3 regions of the Micromonospora parva genome follow, and region 2 is predicted to be linked to each of the others. Evidence: riboswitches for the same ligand, from Rfam matches in the RefSeq annotation. Region 2 holds a riboswitch; each other region holds the start of a gene.
What was found. Region 2 has a riboswitch for cyclic di-AMP ahead of AB0C03_RS22095 (C39 family peptidase). Riboswitches for the same ligand answer to the same signal wherever they lie in the genome.

Region 1: another riboswitch for cyclic di-AMP. It lies ahead of AB0C03_RS15615 (C40 family peptidase); the one in region 2 lies ahead of AB0C03_RS22095 (C39 family peptidase).
Region 3: another riboswitch for cyclic di-AMP. It lies ahead of AB0C03_RS13160 (coiled-coil domain-containing protein); the one in region 2 lies ahead of AB0C03_RS22095 (C39 family peptidase).

What each region holds. Positions count from the first base shown of each region.
Region 1 covers NZ_JBEZFX010000005.1:385,010-388,662, reverse strand. Annotated here, with positions in the region: gene AB0C03_RS15620 (N-acetylmuramoyl-L-alanine amidase) at 1-1,583, opposite strand, end outside; cyclic di-AMP (ydaO/yuaA leader) riboswitch at 1,819-1,954, shown strand; gene AB0C03_RS15615 (C40 family peptidase) at 1,968-3,008, shown strand; gene dcd (dCTP deaminase) at 3,067-3,645, opposite strand.
Region 2 covers NZ_JBEZFX010000008.1:364,934-368,586, forward strand. Annotated here, with positions in the region: gene AB0C03_RS22090 (hypothetical protein) at 1-641, shown strand, start outside; gene AB0C03_RS22095 (C39 family peptidase) at 715-1,563, opposite strand; cyclic di-AMP (ydaO/yuaA leader) riboswitch at 1,797-1,938, opposite strand; gene AB0C03_RS22100 (hypothetical protein) at 2,223-2,993, opposite strand; gene AB0C03_RS22105 (hypothetical protein) at 3,123-3,545, opposite strand; gene AB0C03_RS22110 (acyltransferase family protein) at 3,638-3,653, opposite strand, start outside.
Region 3 covers NZ_JBEZFX010000004.1:409,395-413,047, forward strand. Annotated here, with positions in the region: gene AB0C03_RS13150 (HelD family protein) at 1-698, shown strand, start outside; gene AB0C03_RS13155 (cation diffusion facilitator family transporter) at 805-1,722, shown strand; cyclic di-AMP (ydaO/yuaA leader) riboswitch at 1,864-1,995, shown strand; gene AB0C03_RS13160 (coiled-coil domain-containing protein) at 2,001-3,065, shown strand; gene AB0C03_RS13165 (hypothetical protein) at 3,207-3,653, shown strand, end outside.

The DNA of each region.
Region 1 (3,653 bases), on a different contig from region 2:
GCCGTCCAGTCGCCCTGCCGGCCGGCCAGCGCGTACGTCTGCCCGGCGGAGGCCCGGGCCCCGTGGTCGGACACGGCCATCGTGTTCGGGGTGCCGTCCGGGCGGAGCGCGACGTCGTTGACCAGCGGCGCGTCCGCGGACGGTGCGCTCCGGAGCACCACCGCCGAGGAGCCGCGCGGTGCGCACGGCACGCCGGCGGTGACGCAACCGGTGAACGCCGGCTGGTTGGTGGCGTAGTCGGGGTCGATGCGGACCAGCCCGGTGGCCGGGGTGCCGGTGTCCAGTCGGGGTGCGTGCAGCAGGTCGAAGTAGTGCGTCCAGTCCCAGTACGGCCCCGGATCCCAGTGCATTCCCCGCACCGTGGAGGCGACGGTGCCGGGCACGTTGTCGTGGCCGATGATGTGCTGGCGGTCCAGTGGGATGCCCAGCCGCAGCGCCAGGTGCCGGACCAGCTTCGCCGAGGTCCGGTACATCGCCTCGGTGTACCAGGTCCCCTGCGCCGCGAAGCCTTCGTGTTCCAGCCCGATCGACTTCGCGTTGACGTACCAGTTGCCGGCGTGCCAACCGACGTCCTTGGTCTTCACGTGCTGGGCGATGTGCCCGTCCACCGAGCGCAGCGAGTAGTGCCAGCTGACGTAGGTCGGATCCTGGACGAGTTGCAGGGTCGTCGCCCAACTCGCCTCGGTGTCGTGGATGACGATGTATTCGATCTTCTGCCGGGCGGGCCGGTCGGAGAGGTCGTGGTTGCCGTAGTCCCCGTCGCCGAATGCCTCGTAGGGTGCCGGGATCCACTCGCACGAGATGGTGCGGGGGCACTCCACCCCGTCCGGGCGGGCCAGCCGGCGCAGACCCAGCCGGTCCAACCAGGAACGCTCGGGCCGTACCGTGCGGGCCGGCAGGGTGATCCGCTGGCCGTCGTCGGTCACCCGGGACTGGCCCGCGCCGATGGTGGTGAAGACCTCGTCGGCGAAGGCCGCGGCGGCGTCGGCGCTGTCCGCGCCGGAGTAGCGGGCCACCGCGCCGTACCAGGCGGCCGGGTCGGTGTCGGCGCCGACCGGGGCGTCCAGCTCCCGTTGGTACGCGCTGAGCAGCGCCGCCCCACCCCGGATGTTGAGGCCCGCGTCGGTGCGCAGTGCCTCGGGGGCGACGCCGGTCAGCGTGGCGGCGGCGTCCACGGTCTGCAACGCGGCGGTGGACGGCGCGGGGGCCTCGACCGGTCGGGGCGCGGGCACCCGGGCGGGACGCGAGTCGTCGCCGCGCGGGTCCTCGGCACCGGCGTCGTGGTGACCGCGCCCGGGTAGGGCGGCCACGTGCCGGGCGTCGGTCAGGTGCATCGGGCCGTAGCCGCCACTGGTGCTCGGTGTGCCGGCGTTGGTGTCCCAGCGGGACTCCAGGTAGGAGACGGCGAGCAGCACGACTGTCGGCACCCCGTACTCGGTGGCCGCGGCGGCGTACTGCTGCTGACGGTCGGTGGTGGACGCGGCGGCGGCCGGGCCGACGGAGAGTGGCACCGTGGTGGCGGCGGCGACCACGGCGGCGGCGAGCAGTGCGCGCCAGCCCGTCGACAGGGTTGGATGGTGCATCGAACCCCCTAGATTCTCGCGGAGTGAGGTCAGGTCACCATCGCGCCGTCCGGGAGGTCAGGTCAATACCTTTCCATCTATCGAAGCGTGGGGAAAGAATTCTTCACACACGGTCGGTGACCTCGTCCAATCGGTACGGAGTGTCACGGCCGTGCGGGTTGCGGATCGGTAACAAGCGTCTCTACTCTGGTCATTCGTCGGGCCGACAGCAGCTCCGCCCAGCCCGGGCGGTAACGGACCGACACCGCCGAGTCGTTTCCGAGCGAACCGGGGACCCAGGTCCCTCGGGGTGAATCCGCAGCCACTGCGGTAGGGCGCCGACTTCCCGCCCGAACCCGTCAGCTAACCCGGTAGGCGGTCAGGAAGAAGGAGTACGGAACCCCGGTGGCACTCCATGCCCCGCGGCCGTCGTCCGAGCGGTCGGCATCAGCCGGCCCGACGTCGATCGTGCCGCGCCCACGCTGGTCCCGCTTCACCACCGCACTCGCCGCCCTGGCCGGCGTCGCCGTCGTCCTGACCGGCAGTGCCACGGCGGCCCACGCCGACCCGTCGGTCGCCGAGATCGAGCGCCAGATCGACGCCGACTGGAACAAGCTCGAACCGATCATCGAACGGCACAACGCCACCCGCGCCGACCTCGCCGCGAAGCGCAAGCAGGCCGACGCGCTGGCCGCCCGGATCACCCCGCTGGAGCGCCAGGTCGACGCCGCGATGGACAAGGTCAGCGCCCTGGCCGTACGCGCCTACAAGGGTGAGAACGTGTTGACCGTCAACGCGGTGCTGGGCAGCCGGTCGCCCAGCGAGGTGGTCGGCCAGCTCGAGATGCTCGACCGCTTCGCGCACAACCAGCAGAAGGACGTACGCGAGGTCGCCGACCTGCGCGACCAGCTGGCCGCGCAGAAGGCGCCGCTGGACGAGATGGTGGCCCAGCTGACCCGCACCGAAGCTCAGCTGGCGGCGAAGAAGAAGCAGATCAACGAAGAGATCGACCGCCTGCAGAAGCTGCGCCTCAAGGTGTACGGCAACGGTGGCGGTGGCCCACTGCGCCCGGCGCCCTGCCCGGGCAGCTACCCCGGCGGCGGCGCGGGCACCGCTGTCAAGTTCGCGTGCGCCCAGATCGGCAAGCCCTACGTCTGGGGTGCCGAGGGTCCGAACTCGTACGACTGCTCCGGGCTGATGCTGGCCGCCTGGGCGAAGGCCGGTGTGTCGCTGCCACACAACGCCGCCGCGCAGAGCCGCGTCACGAAGAACGTCAGCAGGGGCGACCTGCGCCCCGGAGACCTGGTCTTCTACTACAGCGACATCCACCACGTCGGCATGTACGTCGGCGGCGGCTGGGTGGTGCACGCCTCGCAGGCCGGTCAACCGGTCAAGATGAAGAAGGTCGACGACGGCCCGATCCACAGCTACGGCCGCCCGGGCTGACCCCGGGTGACGAGAGGGCCCGCCGCGATCCGTCGCGGCGGGCCCTCGTCGTCGTGGTTCAGCGGGTGGGCCAGGTGCGCCAGTGCTGCCAGGCGCGGCTTGGCGTCGGCCCCCGCTGGCCCTGGTAGCGCGAGCCGTAGACCACCGAGCCGTACGGGTGCTCGGCCGGCGAGGAGAGCCGGAAGATGCAGAGCTGCCCGATCTTCATGCCGGGCCACAGGGTGATCGGCAGGTTCGCCACGTTCGAGAGTTCCAGCGTCACGTGACCGGAGAAGCCCGGGTCGATGAAGCCGGCGGTGGAATGGGTGAGCAGCCCGAGCCGGCCCAGGGAGCTCTTGCCCTCCAGTCGGCCGGCGAGCTGGTCACCCAGCGAGATGACCTCCAGCGTCGAGGCGAGCACGAACTCCCCGGGGTGCAGCACGAAGGGCTCACCGTCGGGGACCTCGACCGCCGAGGTCAGGTCGTCCTGCTGCATGGCGGGATCGATGTGGGTGTAGAGGTGGTTGTTGAAGACCCGGAACAGCCGGTCGAGTCGGACGTCGATGCTGGACGGTTGGACCAGGGTGGGCTCGAACGGCTCCAGGCCCAGCGTGCCGGCCTTGATCTCGGAGACCAGGTCGCGGTCGGAGAGCAGCATCGGACCAC
Region 2 (3,653 bases):
ACCCGGAGCCGTGGGGCAGCACGCACAAGTGCAGCTCGCAGTCGCTCGGCGACCTGAAGAAGAAGCAGACCAACGCCATCATCTGGAACAAGCGCACGCTCAACCTCGCCAGTGGCGACATCTCGAAGTACTGGAGCGCGGGCTGGCTCAAGCCGGGCACGGCGTACGCGAACGGCGCCGGGTGCACGCTGTACAAGCCGCCGAACAGTGACCCGGACAGCACCGACTACTACAAGTGGAAGCGGACCAGCGCGATCGCGGCGCGCTTCACCATCAAGGCGACCGGCACCAGCGTGTTCGCCGCGACGATGCACCTGCCGCAGGAGAACCGGCAGAACGCCTGCGCCGGTGACGGCGACCGGGGCATCGCCAACAGCGGCATCCACCTCGGTGCGGACGCGACCACGCTGCTGAACGCGTCGACGATCCGCGTGGTGGGCATCGACGCGAACCGCACCGGCATCGCCCCCGGCACGCTCAGCGGCTACGGCATGACCGGGTACGGGTCGGCGGCCACCAACGGTTCCAGCAAGATCGACTACTTGTTCGTCAGGGGCAGTGTGCAGTCGTCCGCCGTCGACCACACCGTGGTCGGGACGAAGTCGAACCACAAGGCGTTGTACGGCTTCATCACCTACTGACCGCACCGCCGAAGACGCCGCGGGCGCCGGCCCCTTGTGGGGGACGACGCCCGCGGTCCTCGGCGTGCCCGGGTCAGGCGGAGTAGCCCCGGCTGGTGATCCAGTTGGCCAGGTCGATGGTGGTGATCCAGTACGACGGGTCGGCCGGGTTCGCCGAGTCGGCGATCCGCACGGTGCGACCGTTGTCCTTGTAGCCCACGACGGCGATGTAGTGCCCGCCGCCGTAGGAGTGCCAGCCGCCGTCGGTGTCGGTGGCGTCCCCGACGACGTTGGCCACCACGCCCCGGCCGTCGGTGATGGCCTTCACCACGTCGGCCTGGAGGCGGTCCATCTGCGCCGGGCTGGGCGCGCTGGGGAACATCCGGGTCCGGTACGGGGAGCCCTTCACCTCGGCGTTGAGCACCCGGGTGGTGTCCTCGGCCGAGTTGGTGCCCATCTCGGTGGTGCCCAGCTCGGCGCCGAGCTCCTCCTGGGTGCGGTCGATGCCGGCGGCGCTGAGCGCGTTGCGGGTGGCCGCCGGGCCGCAGTTGTAGTAGGTGTTCTGCGCCTCGTAGTCGTAGTCGAGCACCTTGGTCGCGGGCGGCTTCGGCGGCGTCGGCTTACGGGTGAGGTCGGGGTTGCTCTTGGCCTTCGCGGCGGGGGACGCGGCGCTGGTGGCCGGCGCGGCGGTGGTCGGCGCGGCGCTGGCCGAGGGGGACGCGTCCCGAACGTCGCCACGGGAGGCGGCGACGTCGCTGCGCATCTCGGCGACGGTGGTCGCGGTGCGCTGGTCGGCCGGGGCGTCGTCGGCGGTGGTGAGCAGGGCACCGCCGGTGGTGGCGATGGCGAGAGCCGCGGCGGAGGCGACAACGATCTGGTACGGGCGCTCGGTGGCGAGGCGGCGGAGCTGACGCTGCAGGGTGTGCTTCACGGGGTCCTCCACGGATCGGGGGGAGAGCGGCACACCGGGGCCGGACCGGTATCCGGGCAGGCGCCAGCGCGCGGACCGTGGTCCGCGGATGGTGAACCGCTCAGGGGAACGCCCGGCGTGGCCGGGCGGGGAAGGCGATGACCCGGGGGGTCAGCTCACCGTCACTGGACGAATGAGCGGGTGCATCGCCGCGCCGTGGAGGCGAGGGAACAACCGAGGGGTGGAAAGGTGCTGCACGAGGATGGGACTCCTTCCGACACCGCCTACCGGGTTAGCTGACGGATTCGGGCGGGAAGATCGCCCTACCGCGGGCCGTGGCTCGCGGATTCACCCCGGACTTACTGATGGGTCCCCGGTTCGTTGATCACGATTAAGCGGGTCGATGCGGCGTCGCGTCTTGCGATCGGTTACCGCATCGGACAGGACGACAGTACTGGCGGCTCCGCGCCCTGCCAAGCCGGGCTCACCTGCGTAAACCTCAATCGGCGAGGCAATTTCTGCGCGTATTGCCGATGATGTGACTCGATGGGACAACCGGTTACGGGCGCGCCTACGGGCGACAACCGGACAGGCGACGAAGAACGCGACCATAATCGCGGGAACAATGGCGCGGCTCGTGCCGGACGTCCGATTTCACAATTGCGTGACCGGCCTCACATCACAGATCGGGCTCAACCCGCCCGGGCCGGTCGCCACCGTGCCACGACGGCCGGGCGCAACGCCCCCGCCACCGTCCGGCGGGCGGCCACCGGGTGTGGGCGCAGCCGGGCCGCCGCCGCGTACGCCTCCTCGGCGAGGGTACGAGCCGACTCGGCGGCCAGCTCCGCGTCACGCCAGGCGGCCCGCTCACGGTCGGCGGCCGCCTGGTAGTCGGCCAGCCGCGCATCCCGGACCACCCGGCTGATCAACACCTCCTGCTCGACGGGGTGGCGTCGGGGATCCCAGCCGTGCCGGTGCCCGAACACGTCACCGAGCTGCACCATGCTCAGGTCACCCCGCCAGTACGCCGCCATCGCCGCCCGGTGCAGATAGCGCTCCCGGGCCGCGTACTCGGCGGGGGTGTGCGGGGTCCGTGGGGTGGGCAGCGCCCCGGCGCCCGCGAAGCGACGCGCGGCGGTGTCCGCCGCGTCGTACCCGGTCCAGGCCCGCTCCATCTGCTCCTGGGCGCTCAGCCAGGCGGCACGTCTCCGCCTGGCTGTCGTCGCCGCGCCGGCCGCGGCGACGGCCACCTCCTCGGCGTAGCGGCGCAGGTCGGCAGCCTCGGCGGCGGCCACCTCCCGGGCGGTGGGCGCTGCCGGGAGCGGGTCGTCGGCGGGCCGGTCCCGTTCGGGGCGGGCGGCCAGCACGGTGAGCAGGCCCAGGGTCAGCAGGACCAGGGTCGACCAGATGGCGGCGGCTCGCGGCACCTCGGTCACGAACTGGTAGAAGACGGCGGTCTCCATGGTCGGCACCTCGGGGAGAGAGCAGTGCGATGGGGCCACACCGGCCGGCGGGCCACGGCGGGCCACCGGTCGGCGGGTGGGAAGCGGGTGGGGCGACAGGCGCGGCGGCGGGACGATCGTCCCGGTGGCTCAGCGCCGGGGTGGGGCCCGGCAGGCCCGACCGCTCGCACTGTCGACGAGGGGCAGCCGGTCGGACTCCGCCGCGCGGACCGGAAGCACGCCGGTCGCGGTGACGCAGTGCTCCTCGGGGAGCGCCCCGGGCGAGTCGACGGCCCAGGCGGGAACGGCCTCCTCGACGGCGTCCGGTGGGATCGCCGCTGCCGGGCGCGCCGCAGCGTGCGCCCCGACGTGCCGACCGGAGGCCGCCAGCGGCCCGGCGGCGACGGAGGCCGACACCACGCTCGACGGTGGCACCGGGCTGGGCGTCGACGCGGCGGCCGTGGCCGGGCCTGCGCCGAGCGCCAGGGCCGCGACGACGGCGAGGCTGGTCAGCACCCGCGTCGCCCAGCGCGCCACCCACCACAGCGGACAGGTGAACGCGACCGGAAGCACGTCCCCACGCTACCGTCACGCCGAGGCGGGCGCACCGACCACGGGCGTGTCGGATCGCGCCGCGCCGACCCGTTTGACCAGGGTGGACGCTGTCAGCGCCGGTCGGCG
Region 3 (3,653 bases), on a different contig from region 2:
GCACCCTCGGCGAACGGCAGCGGGCGGCCCGCGCGGCGGCCCGGGAGCGGCCGGAGGACTACCGGGACTACGCGCACGTGGTGGTGGACGAGGCGCAGGACGTCTCGCCGATGCAGTGGCGGATGGTCGGTCGCCGTGGCCGGCTGGCCTCCTGGACGGTGGTGGGCGACCCTGCGCAGACCGCGTGGACCGGCGACCCGGAGGAGCTGACCCGAGCCCGGGACCAGGCGCTGGGCCGGCGTAAGCGACACGAGTTCACGCTGACCACGAACTACCGCAACTCGTCGGAGATCTTCGCGGTGGCGGCGGCGGAGATCCGCCGGCTCTATCCCGACCTGCCGCTGCCGACCGCCGTCCGCTCCACCGGGGTCGAACCGGTCGAGCTGGTGGTGCCGGCCGCCGGGTTGGAGACCGCGACCGTCGAGGCCGCCGCCGGCCTGCTGGCCGAGGTGGAGGGCACGGTCGGGGTGATCACGCCGGTCCCCCGCCGTGACGAGGTCGCCGGTTGGCTCGGCGCGCTCGGCGCGCCCAGGTTGCAGGTGGTGACCAGCCTGGAGGCCAAGGGCATGGAGTACGACGCGGTGGTGCTGGTCGCCCCGAGCGAGATCCGGGCGGATCCGGGCGCCGGGGTACGCACCCTGTACGTGGCGCTCTCCCGGGCCACCCAGCGGCTCACCACCATCGACCCGACCGGCTGACCTGCGCGGACCGCCGCCAGCGCGAGGCATCACCCGTACACTTGCACACATAGCGATGTGAGCATACATTTGACCGGGTCCCGGCCGGCGGCGGAAGGTGAATCTCGTGGGCGCAGGTCATGACCACCACCATGGGTCCGTCGCCAATGCCGCACACCAGCACCGGGGTCGACTCTGGGCGGCGTTCGGGCTGCTCGCCACCCTGATGGTGGTCGAGGCGGTGACCGCCCTGCACACCGGCTCACTCGCCCTGCTCTCCGACGCCGGGCACATGTTCACCGACGTGCTCGGCATCGGGATGGCGCTCGCCGCGATCACGGCGACCCGGCGGGCCACCAACGACCCGCAGCGCACCTTCGGGCTCTACCGGCTCGAGGTGCTCGCCGCGCTGGCCAACGCCGTCCTGCTCTCCGGCGTGGCGATCTACGTGGTGATCGAGGCGATCCGTCGGTTCGGCGACCCGCACCAGGTCATCGCCGGCCCGATGCTCGCGGTGGCCGTGCTCGGTCTGCTCGCGAACATCGCCGCCTTCGCCCTGCTGCGCGCCGGGGCCCGGGAGAGCATCAACCTCCAGGGCGCCTACCTGGAGGTGCTCGGTGACCTGCTCGGCTCGGTCGGCGTCATCGGGGCGGCGCTGCTCATCACCGTCACCGACTGGTGGTGGGCGGACCCCCTGGTCGCGGTCGCCATCGGCGTGTTCATCCTGCCGCGCACCTGGCGGCTGGCCCGCGCCGCTATCCGCATCCTGGTGCAGGCCGCCCCTGAGCACCTCCAGGTGACCGCCGTGCACGACCGGCTGGCCGCGGTGCCCGGCGTCGTCGAGGTGCACGACCTGCACGTCTGGACGCTCACCTCGGGCATGGAGGTGGCCTCCGCACACCTGACCATGGCGCCTGGGGCGGAGGTCGGCGCGGTGCTCACCGCGGCGCGTACGGCCCTGCACGACGACTTCCGCATCGAACACGCGACGTTGCAGATCGAGCCGGGCGCCGCCTCCGGCGCGTGTGGCTCCATCGAGTGGTGACGATCTTTTCGGAGCATTGCTCACTTTTAAGGTAATTTTCCGTGGTGACGCACGCACCGTCCGTCACATTGGCTGCAGCGGCCCCACCGGCACCGGTAGGCTCGGTCCCGGCCTCCACCAGGCGGCGCCTCCCGGCGCCGGTGGCGGTCGCCGCCTAATCGCCCAACCGGGCGAACCGGGGAACCATGTTCCTGGGGTGCATCCGCGTCAGCGGTAGGGATCTTCCGTCCCGAACCCGTCAGCTAACCCGGTCGGCGGCTGACGGAAGGACATGCGCAGTGGCACCAGCACGACCACCCGCCGCCCGACTGGCGGCCCTGATCGTCGCGATGTTCGCCCTCGGCGTCGCGCTTCCGGCCGGCACCGCCTCGGCCGCTCCCCCGACCGGCCTGCGGGCCGCCGCACCCGACTCCGACGAGGAGGGCGGCACCCCGGCGTTGCGCGCCCAACTCGAGGCGGCCAGCAAGGGCTACCTGGACGCCAAACGAGCCCTGGACACCTCGGTACAACGGCAGAAGCAGCTCACCACCCAGCTGAAGACCATCGAGGTCGAGATCGACCAGCGCAACGGCAAGGTCGGCGAGATCGCCGAGGTGGCGTACCGGACCGGACGACTCGGCGCGATGTCGGCGCTGCTCAACAGCAGCACCCCGGAAGGCTTCATGGACCGGGCAGCCGCCCTGGACGCGGTGGCCGCCAACGAGGACCGGGTGCTGCGCGACCTGCTGAAGAGCAAGGACCAGGCCACCCGCACCCGGGTCGCACTGGACGGCGAGATCATTGAACAGCGCAAGCAGGTCGCGGTGATGGCCAAGCGCAAGGAACAGGCCGAACGGGCCCTGACCGTGGCCACCACACCCAAGACACAGAGCACCGCCGACACCGGCTCCAACCGGGGCACCTCCACCGCCAACGCGACGGCCGCGCCGCGCAACTCCGACGGCTCCTGGCCTTCCGAGTCGTGCAGCGTGAACGACCCCACGCCGGCCAGCGGCTGCATCACCCCCCGTACCCTGCACGCGCTCAACCAGGCCAAGGCGGCGGGCTTCACCCGGTACGTCTCGTGCCACCGCCCCAGCGGCTCCGGTGAGCACCCGAAGGGCCGGGCCTGCGACTTCGCCGCACAGAAGGGCGGCTTCGGCGGAGCCGCGACCGGCGGCGACAAGACCTACGGCAACAACCTGGCCGCGTACTTCATCCGCAACGCGGACCGGCTCGCCGTGCTCTACGTGATCTGGTACAAGCAGATCTGGCTGCCCAGCAGCGGATGGAAGTCGTACAGCGGGGCGCACGGGACCCCGTCCACCGACCACACCAACCACGTACACCTGTCGGTCTACTGACCCACGCGTGGAGATGCCTGTGAGTCATCGTGATGACTCACAGGCATCACCCGCGTCCGGGGCCGGCTACGTCGCCGGGCGTACCCCTGATGTCGTCGCTCGGCGGACGACCCGGCCAGGGCCGGCGGGCAGCATCGCGGTATGCCTCGGATCCGACCCACCACCCGCAAGGCGCTGCTCACCCTGCACCTCGTCACCTCGCTCGGCTGGCTCGGCACCGACCTGGTGCTGCTCACCCTCGGCATCGCCGTGCAGCGGGGCGCCGACCCGGCGGTGGTCTACCCGGTCACGGCCCTGATCGGCACGGTGCTGTTCGCGCCGCTGAGCGTCCTGGTCTGGCTGATCGGAGTGGCCAGTTCGCTGCTCACCCCGTGGGGCCTGCTGCGGCACCGCTGGGTGCTGGTCAAGCTCGTGCTCACCACCGTGATGGTCGGGCTGGTGCTGTTCCTGCTCACCCCGAACCTGCGCCACGCCGGAGCGGTCGGCGCCGCCCTGCCCGCCCGGGATCGCGCCGACCTGGTCATCGCGCCGGCCGTGTCGACCAGCCTGATGATCATCGCGACGGTGCTCTCCACCTACAAGCCGTGG